3 regions of the Gordonia sp. QH-12 genome follow, and region 1 is predicted to be linked to each of the others. Evidence: predicted binding sites of a transcription regulator. Region 1 holds the regulator's gene; each other region holds the start of a gene.
What was found. The regulator LexA, encoded in region 1, represses DNA repair genes until DNA is damaged. The targets are predictions, from matches to a motif close to CGAACANNTGTTCG.
Positions count from the first base shown of each region.

Region 2: the regulator LexA is predicted to act here: its motif matches at 1,768-1,781, upstream of Y710_RS05775 (DUF222 domain-containing protein).
Region 3: the regulator LexA is predicted to act here: its motif matches at 1,989-2,002, upstream of Y710_RS04680 (DUF222 domain-containing protein).

Region 1 covers NZ_KQ969286.1:135,285-140,580, reverse strand. The annotation lists gene hrpA (ATP-dependent RNA helicase HrpA) at 1-1,308, shown strand, start outside; gene nrdR (transcriptional regulator NrdR) at 1,362-1,811, opposite strand; gene Y710_RS19055 (LysM peptidoglycan-binding domain-containing protein) at 1,834-2,454, opposite strand; gene lexA (transcriptional repressor LexA) at 2,638-3,297, shown strand; gene Y710_RS06425 (putative PEP-binding protein) at 3,324-5,042, opposite strand; gene Y710_RS06420 (DeoR/GlpR family DNA-binding transcription regulator) at 5,182-5,296, shown strand, end outside.
Region 2 covers NZ_KQ969286.1:333-5,628, forward strand. The annotation lists gene Y710_RS05775 (DUF222 domain-containing protein) at 141-1,748, opposite strand; gene Y710_RS05780 (OsmC family protein) at 2,030-2,437, shown strand; gene Y710_RS05785 (acylphosphatase) at 2,437-2,706, shown strand; gene smc (chromosome segregation protein SMC) at 2,727-5,296, shown strand, end outside.
Region 3 covers NZ_KQ969285.1:6,546-11,841, reverse strand. The annotation lists gene Y710_RS04685 (TetR/AcrR family transcriptional regulator) at 1-222, shown strand, start outside; gene Y710_RS04680 (DUF222 domain-containing protein) at 316-1,968, opposite strand; gene Y710_RS04675 (N-formylglutamate amidohydrolase) at 2,175-2,918, shown strand; gene Y710_RS04670 (pyridoxal-phosphate-dependent aminotransferase family protein) at 3,160-4,290, shown strand; gene Y710_RS04665 (DUF2075 domain-containing protein) at 4,773-5,296, shown strand, end outside.

The DNA of each region.
Region 1 (5,296 bases):
CTGGAGCTCCGCTACCACTTCGAGCCCGGCGCACCCGATGACGGCGTGACCGCGATCATCCCCGAGCCGCTCCTGGCACATGTGCGAGACACCGGATTCGACTGGCTCGTACCCGGGATGCGCGCCGAACTCGCGACGCAGCTGATCAAGTCGTTGCCCAAGGGCCTGCGCAAGTCCATGTCCCCGGCGTCCCGGTACGCCGAACTCGCTCTCAGCCGACTCTCGGTGCGCAGCGAGCCACTGCTCACCGGCCTGGCTCGCGAGCTGTCGTCGATCAGCGGGGTCACCCTGGCTCCGCGCGATTTCAATCCGTCGGCACTCCCCCCGCATCTGCGGATGCACTTCGCAGTCACCGGCACAGACGGCGCGATCATCGCGCGCGGCGACCGGCTCGCCGCGCTTCGCACCGACCTGTCTGCCGACGCCGACCGCGACCGCCGTGCGCCCCTGCACCGCGAATGGACCGCCGACGGTCTGGGCACCCTCGCCGACTCCGAGACGGCGACCGTTGCGGGACAGACGATCACCCGCTATCCCACGCTCGCGACCGTGCCGGGACAGGGCGTACGCATCGCGAAGGCCGCCACCTCCACCGAGCGCGACGCCGGCATCGCCGCCGCCGCCGGAGAACTCCTGCGACTCGCGATCGCGCCGCCCAGCCGCAAGCTGGCGTCGACTCTGCCGCCGCCGGCCAAGCTCGCGCTGAGCCAGAGCCCGTATCCGGACGTGGACGCGTTGCTGGCCGACTGCACGGCACGGGCGGTCACCGACACCCTGGCACGGGAGCCGGAGTTGGCCGCCCTGCGCAGTCCCGGTGACTTCGGCGCGCTCTCGGCGCGGCTGGGGCCGGTGATCCGGTCGCGCGCACCCGAGTACTTCGACGCCGCCGTCGCGGCGCTCGCCGAATACTCCCCGGTGCGCCGGGCCGTCGACGCCCGGTCCGGGACTCTCGCCGCCGACGACGTCTCCGATCAGGTCAACGATCTGATCTTCGACGGCTTCGTCGGCGCGACGGCATTGGAGCATCTGCGCTCGCTGCCGCGCTATCTGACCGCCGCGCGGCTGCGCCTCGAGTCCCTCAACACCGCCGCCGGCCGGGACAACGAGGCGATGGGCGCCATCGACAGGGTGGTGGCGGTCTGGAATAGGCGCCTCGCCCAGCTTCCGGCCGCACGCCACGAGGCGCTGAACGAGTTGGTGCAGTGGCGCCTGGAGGAACTCCGCGTGAGCCTGTTCGCTCAGCAGCTCGGCACCAACGGTCCAGTCTCCGAGCAGCGGATAATCAAGGCGATCGACAAGTTCAGCTGACTGCTCGGGGCGGTGGCTGACTGCTCGGACCGGTGGCGCCGGTGCCGTGAGTGTCAGTGACGGTCGCGGCGCAGCGAATCGATCTCGCGCTGGAAGTCGTCGGCCGACTCGAACGACCGGTAGACCGAGGCGAACCGCAGATAGGCCACCTCGTCGAGGTCGCGCAGCGGACCGAGGATCGCGAGACCGACCTCATTGCTCGGTATCTCGGCCGAACCCGACGAGCGCACGGTGTCCTCCACCTGCACCGCAAGCTTCGCCAGTGCGTCCTCGTCCACCTGACGGCCCTGGCAGGCGCGGCGCACGCCCTGCATCACCTTCTCGCGACTGAAGGGCTCGGAGATGCCGTTGCGCTTCACCACGGACAGCACAGCCGTCTCGACCGTGCTGAACCGCCGCCCGCATTCATTGCACGACCTGCGGCGACGGATCACCTGGCCGTCGTCGGCGACTCGGGAGTCGACGACACGGGTGTCGTCGTTCTTGCAGAACGGGCAGCGCATGCCATGACAATACCCGCCCGCCTCAGCCGTACTGCGGGGCGATAAGCGCTTGTCCGACATGCAGTCCCGATGTCTCGAGGCCGTTCAGGTCGCGCAGCTGGGCGATGACGCCCGCGGACGGCAACTCCGGAGCGATCCGCTCAGCGAGCGCGGTGAGCGACTCCCCCGACCGGACGTACACCACGTGCGTCGCCGCCGGCGACTCCGGCGTCGCCGCATCCTGGTAGCCCGCTCCGACGAGGGCGAGCAGCCACACCATGCCGGCGAGGGTGCCGCCGACCACCGCGGCCCCGGCCCACCGGCGCCTGCGGTACACCGCGGGCGACAGCGCGGTCCGGCCGGCCGGCGGCGCATCGAACATCACTCGCCGGTCCGCGACCGGGCGACGCCGCTCGGGGCGGCCGGTCGGGAAGCACGTTCCGCTCGAGTCGCCTCGCCCCGCTCCGCGTACTCCCCGATCACGGACCAGCGAGCCACGGACCACCGGGATGTCGCAGGTCATCGCCGACGCAGTGGAGTGCACAGCAGTGGAGTGCACAGCAGTGGAGTGCGCAGCAGTGGAGTGCGCAGCGGTGGAGTGCGCAGCGGTGGAGCGCACAGCGGTGGCGCGTCCGGTCGGGGCGGGTGCCGTCCTCGTGCTCATGACTCGTCTCCAATCGATCGCGTGTTCGAAGAACTCTTGTTCGATAGTTAACACGAGGGGTCCGACAAACGCCGACACGCGTCGAACAATTGTTTGAGTTTTGTGACCTACTCAACTAGCCTTTGGACCATCGATCGAACACAGCTGACGAAAGGCCCGACCGTGACCGACACGCCCGATCCGATGCTCTCCACCGCGACGCTCGAGGCCTCATTGACCCAGCGTCAGCGCGAGGTGCTCGAGGTCATCCGTCAGTCGGTCCGCGAGCGCGGCTACCCGCCGAGCATCCGTGAGATCGGCGAGGCCGTCGGACTCACCTCCACGTCGTCGGTGGCCCATCAGCTCCGCACGCTCGAGCGCCGCGGCCTTCTCAAGCGCGATCCGCACCGTCCGCGTGCGGTGAACGTTCGGGACGATCAGCGGACACCGCCCTCGGGCGGTGCCGAGGCCGACGGAGAGTCACTCCCCACGCCGACCTTCGTTCCGGTGCTCGGCCGGATCGCCGCCGGCGGACCGATTCTCGCCGAACAGGCCGTGGAGGAGGTCTTCCCGATGCCGCGCGAACTGGTCGGCGACGGTTCCCTGTTCATGCTTCGCGTGGTCGGCGAATCGATGATCGACGCGGCGATCTGCGACGGCGACTGGGTGGTCGTGCGCCAGCAGAACGTGGCGGAGAACGGTGACATCGTCGCCGCGATGATCGACGGCGAAGCCACCGTGAAGACCTTCAAGCGCACCGACGGTCACGTCTGGCTCATGCCGCACAACGAGCATTTCGAGCCCATCCCCGGCGACGACGCCGCCATCCTCGGCAAGGTCGTCACGGTGATGCGCCGTATCTGAGGCGCCCGGCCGGCCTCAGCGGGACATCACACCTCGCCGGCCAGAACCGCGCGAACCGCCTCGCGCGCCTGTGACGGACTCGTCGCGGCGATCGCGGCGGACGCCGCATCGCGGCACTGATCCATGGTGACGGTACCCAGCTTCAGTCCCACCGCGGCCGACGCCGCAGGCGCGGACGACAACGACGTCACACCCATCCCGACCAGCACACATGCCAGCAACGGATCGGCAGCCGCCTCGCCGCATACGCCCACGGGCTTGCCCTGGTCCCGACCGGCGTCCCCGACCCGCTGTATCAGCGCGAGTACCGCCGGCTGCCACGGGTCGGTGAGCGCCGCCAGCTCCGGCGACATCCGGTCCGCCGCCATCGTGTACTGGGTCAGGTCGTTGGTGCCGATCGAGACGAAGTCCACTTCGGCGAGGATCGCGTCGGCGAGGATCGCCGCCGACGGCACCTCGATCATCACCCCCGGCACCAGACCGCGTTCCCGAACCCGCGCGGCGAATTCGCGCGCCTCGTCGACCGTGGCGATCATCGGTGCCATCACCCACGGCGTCGCACGGCCGTCGTCGCGCGCCGCCTCCGCCAGCGCATCGAGCTGGTTGTTGCGGATGTCCGGATACGTCTGCACGATGCGGTTGCCGCGGACTCCCATCGCCGGATTCGGCTCGTCGGAGTGGGCGACGAACTTCAGTGGCTTGTCCGAGCCCGCGTCGAGGGTGCGGATCACCACCTTGCGCCCGGGAAAGGCGTCGATCACCTCCCGGTAGAGCTCTACCTGCTGGGCGACGGTGGGCTCGGCCGCGCGGTCCAGGAAGGCCAGTTCGGTTCGGAACAGTCCGACGCCCTCCACCGGCGCCTGCGCCGCCGACCGAGCGGACACGCCGTCGGCCACGTTGGCCAGGATCGCGACCGCGTGCCCGTCCGCCGTGCGGCCCGGCCCGCGCCAGGCCGCCGTCTCGGCCGCCCGCGTCGCCGCGGCCGTCACGGCGTCCGAGATGAGTCCGGCGTCCGGGGCGGCCCCCACCGTTCCCGCGTCCCCGTCCACGTAGCCCATGGCTCCGGAGGGGATCTCATCGAGTTCAGCGGCGGCGACCACGCACGGAATACCGAGTTGGCGAGCAATGATCGCCGTGTGGCTGCTGGGGCCGCCGAGCCGCATGCCCAGCCCGATGACGCGTGCCGGGTCCAGACCCGCGGTGTCGGCGGGCGCGAGGTCGTCGGCGAGCAGAATCGACGGTACGTCCGGCACGGGGATGCCCGGCTCCGAGAGCCCGAGGAGTTCGGCGACGACGCGGTCTCGGACGTCCAACAGATCGGTGACCCGTTCAGCCATGAGGCCGCCGAGCTTGGTGAACATCTCCACGAACTGCTCGGTGGCCGCGATCGCGGCGAGCGGCGCTCGAACGCCCTGCGCAATCGACTTGCCCGCGGCCGTCGCCCACCCGCGATCGCGCGCGAGACCGGCCGTGGCAGTCAGGACCTCGGCCGCGACGCCGGTGCTGTGGGAGGCCCGGTCGGCCAGCCGGTCGGCCACCACTCCGGCGGCGGCGGTGAAACGCTCCATCTCTGCGTCGCGGAGCTCCTCCGGAACGGGAGAGTCGTCGATGGCGTCGAAGCCGGGTCGCGGTGCGGGTCTGATGATCGGTCCGTACGCGAGGCCACCGACCACCGGAGTACCGGAGACGATGACGTCGGCGCGGAACGGGTTCTCGGCAGGCACGGGAGAAGTCACCTCGGTCATGTGAGAAAGATTACAGAAAGTCCTTGACGTGTCAACACGTACCCATGTAAACAAAGATGCGTAACCAACCAAATCAACACAGATCCACATCTTTGCACGATCCCCATCGTTGCATGAGATCGGACAGTCGGGAGAGCAGATGTACGCGGAGGAACGCCAGTCGGCGATCGCGAACGAGGTCCGCCTGCGCGGCCGCGTCTCCGTAGCCGATCTCGCCGCGCGCTTCTCCGTGACCGGCGAGACCGTGCGCCGCG
Region 2 (5,296 bases), 130 kb from region 1:
CCGGGACGATTCAATCGTCACTGACCTCATGCAACTGTTGCTGACCGAGGTGCTGCGTCTGCATCTGGACACGGCTCCCGCGGCCGGTCACGGCTGGTTGAGTCTGTGGCGATCGACCGGCTCCGCCGATGCCGCTGGACTCAGAACGGCGGCTCGCCGTCGGTGACCGTCGCGATTTCCCGCTGTCGGCGGTTGGCGGCGCGCCTCTGGGTGCGGTAGCGGTGCTTGGCCTGAGTGCGGGTCAGTCGCCGTTCCGGTTCATTCTCGGCGTGTCGGTTCTCCGGGCGCGTCGCGGGCGAGTCCGACATGCCGAACGACACGCCGTGCCGGCACTGAATGTGCCCGAGCTCGGGCAGCAGCCACAGGTTCATCGCCTGTCGGCGGACGGTCATCCCGTCCGGCGTGGTGACTTCGGTCCAGATGACGCCGTTGGCGTCGACGATCTGATCATCGACCCACCCTTCGGCGTGGGTTTTCACGCCATGATGGAAACGGCACTTCGGATTCAGATTGCACACGCACGTCGGCCCGCCGTTGCCCGGATCGCGGTGGTCGAATTCGACGACGTGATCGAGGTCGGACTTCCACGCCGGGCGGTCGCAGCCGGCGACGGTGCAGGTGCCGAACAGGGCGCGGACGGCTGTGTCGACCGCCGCCGAGGGGCGGTACCGACCGGCGTGTCGCATGCAGTCGGCGATCACCGTGTCCAGATCCAACTCGCGAATCACCGCGTCGGGACGACGCACCAACTCCCGGGCGTGGCGGGCGGAGATCGGACCGACGCCATCCTCGTACGCCGGTAGCTGCGACACGCCGTCGAGCGCCTCCTTGCGCACCACGACGTGAACCATCACCTGGGCGCGCCGCGCGTCGATCTGCGCGGGCGCCAACTCCGAGACGCAGTCGTCCCGCTCGCACAGGCAGGTGAACTGGCTCTGCTGCAGCAGTGCGGTAGCGGCGTCGGACCGGCGGGCCTGCTTGGTTCGCGGGTCGAACGGGCACACGCCGTCGGCGAGCGCGTTGATCGCCCCGAGGGAGATCGCCGCGTCCTCGGTGGAGCCGACGATCACCATCTCCGACACGCCGTCGGCGACCGGCGTCACCGACACCTTCTTGCTCGACGCGACCTGCTCACGAGTCAGGGTCGCGGCGTCCGGGTCGTGCTCGGCCACGATCGCGGCGACGGTCGACTCCACCCGGTTCGCCGACAGTCCACCCATTCCGGCCAGACGATGTGCGATCTCCGCATCAATGAAGGCGAGCAGGTCGCCGTCGTCGACCAACGCGGTCTGCTCCACGGCTCGAACGAACCACCCCGGAGTGAGAACCCCGTAGCGCATCAGTCGGCCGATCGACGGAATCCGCTCGAAACACGCGATCGCCCGATCGACGAACAACTCACCCGCGTACTGCCGGACCCCGGCCGCTGTCGCATACGAGGCCGCCATCTGGCACTGCGGATCAAACAACCGCGTGTACGCATCGACCGACGCGTCGGCCTCTAATTCCGCTTGCTTCGCCCGATACAGCGAGTACACCGCCTGATAGCGATGCCACATCACCAACCCCTGATAGCAGTCAGCCCGCGCTGCGAAGGTCAACAACGCGGCACGATCAGCCCGCGACACCGCAGCCGCATCCGAACCGGACCCGTCGGTCGAACCTGCCGGACATCCGATCCGGATCACGATCGACCCGTCGTCGACCACCACCGACGAGCCGGAATGCTCCCTCACCTGCATGTTCACGCCTCCCCTTCGAGTGCCTCGAACTTACATTCGATGATATCGGCAGGGTCTGACAAATCACTCGAACGGAACGAGGCGGATTCAGCGCACCGTTCTCGGCGACGCGCTCTCGTCGACGTCCTCAAGCCGATCCGCAGGGCGAGCCGGCCACCCGGTAGGTTGAACAGTCTTGGAACGCCGACGGCCGGGAAGGTCTGCGAGGCCGGCGGCGTTCGACCGGGGGAGGCGTGAACACCGAGACGTGAACACCTCCACGAACGGCAGATGAAAGGCACGACGACATGACTGAACTGTGGGTCCAGCGGACCGGAACCCGGAGGTACACCGGGCAGAGCTCGCGCGGGGCGCAGGTCCTCATCGGCTCGGAGGACGTCGAGGGCGTCTTCACCCCGGGTGAACTCATGAAGATCGCACTCGCCGCGTGCACGGGGATGTCGTCGGACCGGCCGCTCTCGCGCCGACTGGGCGACGACTACGACGCCACCGTGCGGGTCTCGGGCGACGCCGACCGGGAGAACGAGCGGTACCCGCAGCTGGACGAGGTCCTGGAAGTGGACCTCTCCGAACTCGACCCGGAGGCCGCCGAGCGCCTGCTCGTGGTCGTCGAGCGCGCCATCGACAAGGTCTGCACGGTCGGCCGCACCCTGAAGGCGGGAACTCAGGTCTCGCTCACCATGGAGACCGAGTGATGCAGCGCCTCACCGCGTGGGTGCACGGGCGAGTCCAAGGCGTCGGATTCCGCTGGTGGACCCGGTCGCGAGCGCTGGAACTCGGTCTGGTGGGATACGCCTCGAACCAGCCCGACGGTCGGGTGCTCGTGGTCGCCGAAGGTCCGCATGAATCGCTGACGGCACTGCTGGCCGCGCTGCGCTCGTCCGACACCCCCGGCCGAGTCGATCTGGTGGTGGAGTCCTTCGAGGCGGCACGCGGTGGTTTGACGGGCTTCGTCGAGCGCTGATCCGGGTAGGCTGTCAGGTCGTGCACTTGAAGAGCCTCACCCTGAAAGGGTTCAAATCGTTCGCGTCGTCGACGACGCTGCGGTTCGAGCCCGGCATCACGTGTGTGGTGGGGCCCAACGGGTCGGGCAAGTCGAATGTCGTCGACGCCCTGACCTGGGTGATGGGGGAGCAGGGGGCCAAGGCCCTGCGCGGCGGAAAGATGGCCGACGTCATTTTCGCCGGGACCTCCGGTCGCGCCCCGCTGGGCCGCGCCGAAGTGACCCTGACCATCGACAACTCGGACGGCGCGCTGCCGATCGAGTACTCCGAGGTGTCGGTGACGCGGCGCATGTTCCGCGACGGCGCGGGCGAGTACGAGATCAACGGCAATTCGTGCCGCCTGATGGACGTTCAGGAACTGCTGTCCGATTCGGGCATCGGCCGCGAGATGCACGTCATCCTGGGGCAGGGCCGGCTGGCGGCGATCCTGGAGGCCCGGCCGGAGGAACGGCGCGCGTTCATCGAGGAGGCCGCCGGGGTCCTCAAGCACCGTCGCCGCAAGGAGAAGGCGGTCCGCAAACTCGACGCGATGGCCGCCAACCTGGACCGTCTCACCGATCTGACGACGGAACTCCGCCGCCAGCTCAAGCCGCTCGGCCGGCAGGCCGAGGTGGCGCGGCGCGCGGCGACCGTCCAGGCCGATCTGCGCGACGCCCGCTTGCGGCTGGCCGCCGACGACCTCGTGAAGCGACGCGAGGAGATGGCGCAGCACAGCGCCGTGGAGGCCGACGTCCGGCGACAGCAGGACGAGGTGGCGGCCGCGCTGGACGCCGCCACGGAGGCGCTGTCGGCAGCACAGGAGCATCTGGCGCAGGTGGCGCCCGCGGCGAGTGAGGCCGGACGCGTCTTCTACCAACTCGGCGCACTGTCGGAGCGGGTCGGCGGCACGTTGCGGCTCGCCGGTGAACGCGCGGCGAACCTGGCCTCGCCGAGCGTCGCCAACTCCGGTCCCGATCCCGAGGAACTGGAACGGCAGGCCGAACGCGCTGCGATGACCGAGGCCGAGCACACCGAGGCGGTCGAGGAGGCCGCCGAGCGGCTGGAGTACGCGACCGCCGCGCTGCAGGCCGCCGAGCAGGTGGCCAACGAGGCCGAGCGCGCGCACCTGGCCGCGGTGCAGGCCGTCGCCGACCGCCGCGAGGGTCTGGCGCGGTTGGAGGGCGAGGCCGCGAACCTGCGAACCAAGGTGGAGTCGGTGGACGCCGAGACCGCCCGGCTGACGGCGTCGATCGAGGCGGCCGCCGAGCGGGCCGACACCGCGCAGGCGGCCCTCGATCAGGAGGTGGCGCGGGTCAGGATCCTCGAGGACGCCGAACGCGGCCTCGACGAGCACCACGAACGATGTGCGGCGGCGCTGGCCGAGGCCTCCGCGACCGTCGAACGGCTCCGCCAGAGTGAGCGCGAGACCGCCAGATCGATCGCGTCGCTCAGCGCGCGGATCGAAGCGCTCTCGGTCGGTCTGGAACGCGGTGACGGCGGGGCCTGGCTGATCGAACGCGGAACCGAGGGCGTCCTCGTGCCGCTGTCGGAGCTGCTGACGGTGAAGCCGGGCTACGAAGCCGCCATGGCGGGAGCGCTGGGGCCGGCCGCCGATGCGATCACGACGGTCGACGCGCTCGCCGCGGTGCGGGCCCTGCGCGAACTGCGCAGCGGCGACGGCGGGCGAGCGGCCCTCATCGTCGGGGGACTGCCCGGCGTCGACCCCGACCGTCGGCCGTCGCTGCCCGACGGTGCGGTGTGGGCCCGTGACCTGGTCACCGCACCCGACGAGGTGGCGGGCGCGCTCGACGTGCTGCTCGCCGAGACGATCGTCGTCGACGATCCCGAGACCGGGCTGGACCTGGCCCGTGAGCTCGGAGTGGTCGGCGTCACGCGCGACGGCGACCGCATCTCCTCGGCCAGCGTGGAGGGCGGATCCGCACGACGGCCGTCGACCATCGAGGTGCAGTCCGCGATCGATACCGCGACACACGACCTCGCGGCCGCCGAGGAGACGGCACTGCGTCTGGAATCGGAGCTGGCCGCGGCCATCGCCGAACAGGAACGGGCGCGTGAGGACGCCGAGGGGGCGCTCGCTGCCCTCCACGAGTCCGACGCGAACCTCGGGGCGGCCTACGAGTCGCTCGGGCGTCTCGGTTCGGACATCCGTGCTGCACGGGATGAGGCCGACCGGCTCGTGCGGCAACGCAACTTCGTCGAACAGGGCCGCGCGGAGAATCTCGAGAAGCTCACCGAGGTGGAGGAGCGCCTGGCCCGCGCCGTCGACGGTGCAGCCGAAGAGCCGGTCGCCGACGGCGACAGAGCGATGCGCGATGCCGCCGCGGCGGAAGTCGCGTCCGCTCGGTCCGCCGAGGTCGAGACGCGTCTGACACTGCGGACCGCCGAGGAACGCCTGGCGTCGGTGCGCGGCAAGGCCGAGAGTCTGCGTCGCGCGGCGGCCAACGAGCGGGCCAATCGGGAGCGCCAGCGGCGCCAGGACGCTCTCCGCAAGTACGCGGCCGGCGTGGCGAGTGCGGTGGCCGACACCGGAGAACGACTCGCGGACGCGGT
Region 3 (5,296 bases), on a different contig from region 1:
GACCTCATCACCGAACAGCATCGGCTCTGCGCTGACGCCTTCCGGCTCGCGCAGCAACGCGGCCAGGACGTGACGGTCTTCGACGCCGATCAAGCCGCCTGGACCACCGTCGCCCTGATCGACGGACTCCTGCTGAATCTGTTGAGCGACCCGCGGGGGCTGTCGGCGGCCGGCGCGATCGAGGCTGTCGACCGCCATCTCGGTGCCCTCACCCAGATCTGACCGGCGCCACGATCGGCATTCTCAATCAGCTCGAACGCGATGACACACCGGTTCATCCGCCCGCTCGGTGGCGCGGCCGGCGTTCTCGCACCCTCAGAACTGGGGCTCACCCCACTCCGTCCCCCACGCAGTCCCGCACTCCGTCACCGAAGCCCCAGTCGGCACCACAGCCTCCACGACCTCACGAGCTCGACGATTCGCCGCCCGCCGCCGCATCCGGTACTGATGCTTGGCCTCCACTCGCGTACGCGGTCGTTCCGGTGCAACACCGGCGTGTCCGGATCCTGGGCGTGTCGGCGCCGGGTGTCTGCAAGTGAGGTGGCCGAGCTCCGGCAGGAGCCACATGTTCAACGCCCGCTGACGTACCGTGAACCCCTCCGGCGTGGTGACCTCAGTCCAGATCACACCGTTCGCGTCCACGACCTGATCGTCGACCCATCCGCCGACGAACGTCTTCAGACCATGATGGAAGCGGCACTTCGGATTCAGGTTGCACACGCACGTCGGGCCGCCGGCAGTCGGATCGGCGTGGTTGAACTCGCACACGTGGTCCAGGTCCGACTTCCACGCCGCCCGCTCACATCCCGGCCACGAGCAGGTACCGAACAGACCCCGCATCGCCGCATCCACTGCCGCAGTCGGCCGATAGGCGTTGCCGGGCTGCGCCTGATGACCGACGAGCTCATCGAGATCCACCTCTCGCCGAACCGCGTCCGGACGAGCCGCCAGCTCCCGCGCGTGCTCGGCGGAGATCGGACCGTACCCGTCAAGATAGGCCGGGGTGTCGGACTCCCCTCCGAGAGTCTCCTTGCGAACCACAACGTGCAGCACCACCCGTGCGCACCGCGACGCAATCGCCTCCGTCGACAATTCGGCGGTGCAATCGTCCCGACCGCACTCGCACACGAAGTCGGTCCCCGCCAGACGCGCGACGGCTGCCGCCGACCGACGCTCACCGCGAGTCCGCGGATCGTGCGAGCACACTCCGGCGATCACCGCGTCCAGCACGTCTTTCACGACCATCGCGTCCTCGGTCGACGCCGTCACGATCACCTCGGACACGCCCTCGCCGAGCGGGTTCACCCGCACCTGCTTGGCGAGCTTCACCTGCTCGCGGGTCAGCGTCACCGCATCCGGATCATGTTCAGCCACAATCGAACTCACCAGAGCCTCCACCCGGCCAGCCGACAGCTTGCCCACCACGGACAGCGTGTGCGCGATCTCGGCGTCGATGAACGCCAGCAGATCCGAATCGTCGACGAGCGCCGTCTGCTCGACCACCCGACGAAACCACGCCGGGCAGATCAGGCCGTCACGCATCAACCGGCCCACCGCCGGAATCCGCTCCATGCACGCCACTGCGGCCTCCACGAAGTGCTCGGCCGTGCACTGCCTCACCCCCGCCACCGTCGCATACGACGCCGCGACCTGGCACAGCGGATCGTAGAGCCGCGTGTACGCGTCGGCACCCGACTCGACACCGCCGGCCGGGCCATCGGACTCAGCCTGCTTGGCTAGCAGCAGTGCATGCACCGCTTCGTAGCGATGCCACAACACCAGCCCCTGGTAGCAGTCCGCCCGCGCCGCGAACCCGAGCAGAGCAGCACGATCGGCCCGCGAGGTGCAGTCCGCCGACTCTCCCGTAGCTCCCGGACGACCGATCCGAATCACGATCGCACCCTCGTCGACCACCACCGACGAGCCCGCCGACGCGGATCCCGAATCACCTCTGACCTTGATGTTCATTGATCCCCCTCCGTTCGAATCGAACTTGCATTCGATGTTATCCGGAGGGTCTGACATGAATGATCGCGAGAACTTCCGCCAACCCTGAGCCGACCGCCATGTGTAGATCGAGGATCCGGATTGTCGTAGGCCCGTGCTTGTCTGTCACGTTGCCGCATGGGCGGGGACGTGCCGTTCGTCGGCGCCACTACGTGTGAAGGACCAACATGCCCCCTCGCGCAACGATTCTCAACGGCGACCCCGACTCGCCGGTCCTGCTTCATGTCGCCCGCCGTGCTCAGCTCGCACGGCCGCACTCCATCGCACCGTCGATCCCACTCGAGTCCCTGGACGCCGCAACCGAATCGGTGGCCAAGTGCGCGCGGACGCACGCGGCGGTTCGTCCGCACCTGATCGTGAACGACCTCTCGCCGCTACCAGAAGCACCACGTCCGCCCGGTGATGCGGACCCGATCGACCACATCCAGCCCTACGCCTGGCTGGTGACCGATCTGATCGAAGAGCGGTTGACCGCGACCGGCTGCGCGGTGATCGTCGACATCTGTTCGTACCCGAACGAGTCGACTCCGGTCGACGACCAGCAGCAGCCACACCCCGAGGCCTGTCGCGGCATCGACTTTTCACACACTCCGGCGGCGCTTCTCGATGCGGCGGTCATCGCGTTCGGTGAGTTGGTCTCCGCCGGACCCGACATACCGCAGCCGCGGCGGTACGTGCCCCAGACACAGTACGGAAACGACCAGCGTGTCCAGGCGATCACGGTGGCGATCCGCAACGACGTCCTGCTCGACAGACACTTCGCGGTCAACCCGGAGTCGGTCGAGCGACTGGGCCGAGCGATCGGCGAAGTGATCGGGGCACGGGTGTCACCACCCGCGGTACACCAGGACGACAGCTCCCCAGACCTGTCGATCGAACGGACGAATGTCAGACCCCAGTCCTATAGTTAAGCCCTTAAGTAAGGCAAGTAAGGCATCTCACTCGAACTGGAGGATCGTGGCACCGACTTCCCGGACGGAACCTCCGGTTCGGTTCCGCCGCAGCCGCCCTCGGATTGCCGAGAGGTGTCAGAGCCTGCGGATAGCGTACTCGCCCACTTCTCTGCGGGCCGCACGACTGTCGGTGTCGGCCGCGTCACTGTATCCGCAGGCCCGGCACACCGAACCGACCACGTCATGAGAACCTGGTCAGGTGACTCTTCCTCATGACGACATCGATCCAGACGGCCTGCTCGAGTACTCGGTCGTGTTCACCGACCGTTCCCTGAACCACATGTCCAAGCGGTTCATCGGCGTCATGCAGGGTCTCCTCGGCATCCTGCGCACCACCTACCACGCTGGCAGCGTCGCTGTCGTTCCCGGCGGCGGCACCTATGGCATGGAGGCGGTGGCGCGTCAGCTCGCGACCGGGCGCCGCGTGCTCGTCGTGCGCAACGGCCTGTTCTCGTACCGGTGGTCGCAGATCCTTGAGACCGGTGGCATCACCGATCAGGTCACGGTGTGCCAGGCGCGTCCGGTCAGCGACGCCCACCAAGCCGCGTGGGCTCCGGCGCCGATCGACGAAGTGGTGGCCGCGGTGCGCGAACAGCGCCCCGAGGTGGTCTTCGCTCCCCACGTGGAGACCGCGTCCGGCATTCTGCTGCCCGACGACTACCTGACGACTCTCGCCGCGGCGGTTCACGAGGTGGGCGGACTGTTCGTCCTCGACTGCGTCGCCTCCGGTGCGCTGTGGGTCGACATGGCCACCATCGACGTCGACGTCCTCCTCACCGCGCCGCAGAAGGGCTGGAGCGGCACCCCGTGTGCCGGCTACGTCATGCTGCGCGAACGCGGCCGCGACGCCGTCCTCAATTCGACGTCCACCAGCTTCGCGATGGACTTGCGCAAGTGGCTCTCGATCAGTGACTCGTACGTCGACGGCCAGGCCCCGTACCACGCGACGATGCCGACCGATTCGCTCGCGCACAACGTCGAGCTCATGCGCGAGACCGTCGACCTCGGCGCTGAGGAACTGCGCAGCCGTCAGCTCGACCTGGGCAGCCGGGTTCGCAAGCTGCTCGCCGCGAACGGCATGCCGTCTGTCGCCGCCGAAGGCTTCGACGCCGCGACCGTGGTCGTCGCGTTCACCGACGACGCCGCCCGCAAGACCGGTGCCGCGTTCAAGGAGGTCGGTCTGCAGATCGCCGCCGGCGTCCCGCTGCAGTGCGGCGAGGGCGAGGACTACTCGTCGCTGCGCATCGGCCTGTTCGGCGTCGACAAGCTGACGGATGTGGACGGGACTGTTGAGCGGCTGAGTGCTGCGTTGGAGCGGTTGAAGGGGTAGCTAGCACTCCCTCGCGCTTGTGCCGTTCCTGATGCCCCGAATCGGGGCACCAGGAACGGCATAAGCGTTTCTGGGCAGTGCCGACGGACGCAATAAGCACGCAGATTAGCGCGGTACCAACCGCGGCATGCTTGCCGGCGTCGGACGGGCTCCAAAGAGCCTCGCTCAGCGCTTCCCATCGAGTCCGCCCAAGAAGCAGCTTCATCTCGTGCTGCGCACGACCGAATTGTTGGGCGTCCATCGTTCGTCGCCGATCATGACCACGCCACTACGACAATTTAGACTAATCGTTCGTTTGGGCCGCGTTGCCGTCAGATCTGCCGCTCACTGACACTCTCCGGAGCACGCGCCGAGCCCAGTCACGCCCTCTGCTGACTGTCCGATAACCTGACCAGAAAGCGGCCCGACGGACTTCTGGTGCAACGCACCGCCTGATATGTCCCCACCCGCACGACGATTCGTGCTGCCCTGGGGACTGATCCGTGACGTTGCTCCGCACCACCGCCGACGATGTGCGCTTCGCGCAACCCGATTCACTGGTGGAACAGTTGCTCGAGCAGATGGTCTTCGCCACCGGACGCAGGGCCGCGCCGGCTGAGCAGAATTCGTGGCGACGCAGCCTACCCACACTCGCCGGCGACCTCCGCGACGCCGGACTCACAGGCGTCGAAATGCTCATCGAGTACCACATGCCGCTCACTTCGCAGCGCGCCGACGTTGTGCTGGCGGGAGTCCATCCCGAGACGGGCGCGCCGTCGTACGTCGTTGTCGAACTCAAGCAGTGGACGGCCGCGTACTCCTTCGAGGACAGCAGTGAAATCGTCGAAGTGCCAGGCATGCCCGGCGGCCCGAAGCTGAATCCGATCAACCAGGTTCGCGGGTACTGCGACTATCTGGCCGACTTCGCGCGTGTGCTTGAGAACCAACCGGATTCGCTCGCCGGCGTGGCATACCTGCACAATGCCACCGATCCGTCGCTCGTCGCCGACCTTCGTGGCGTCCCGAT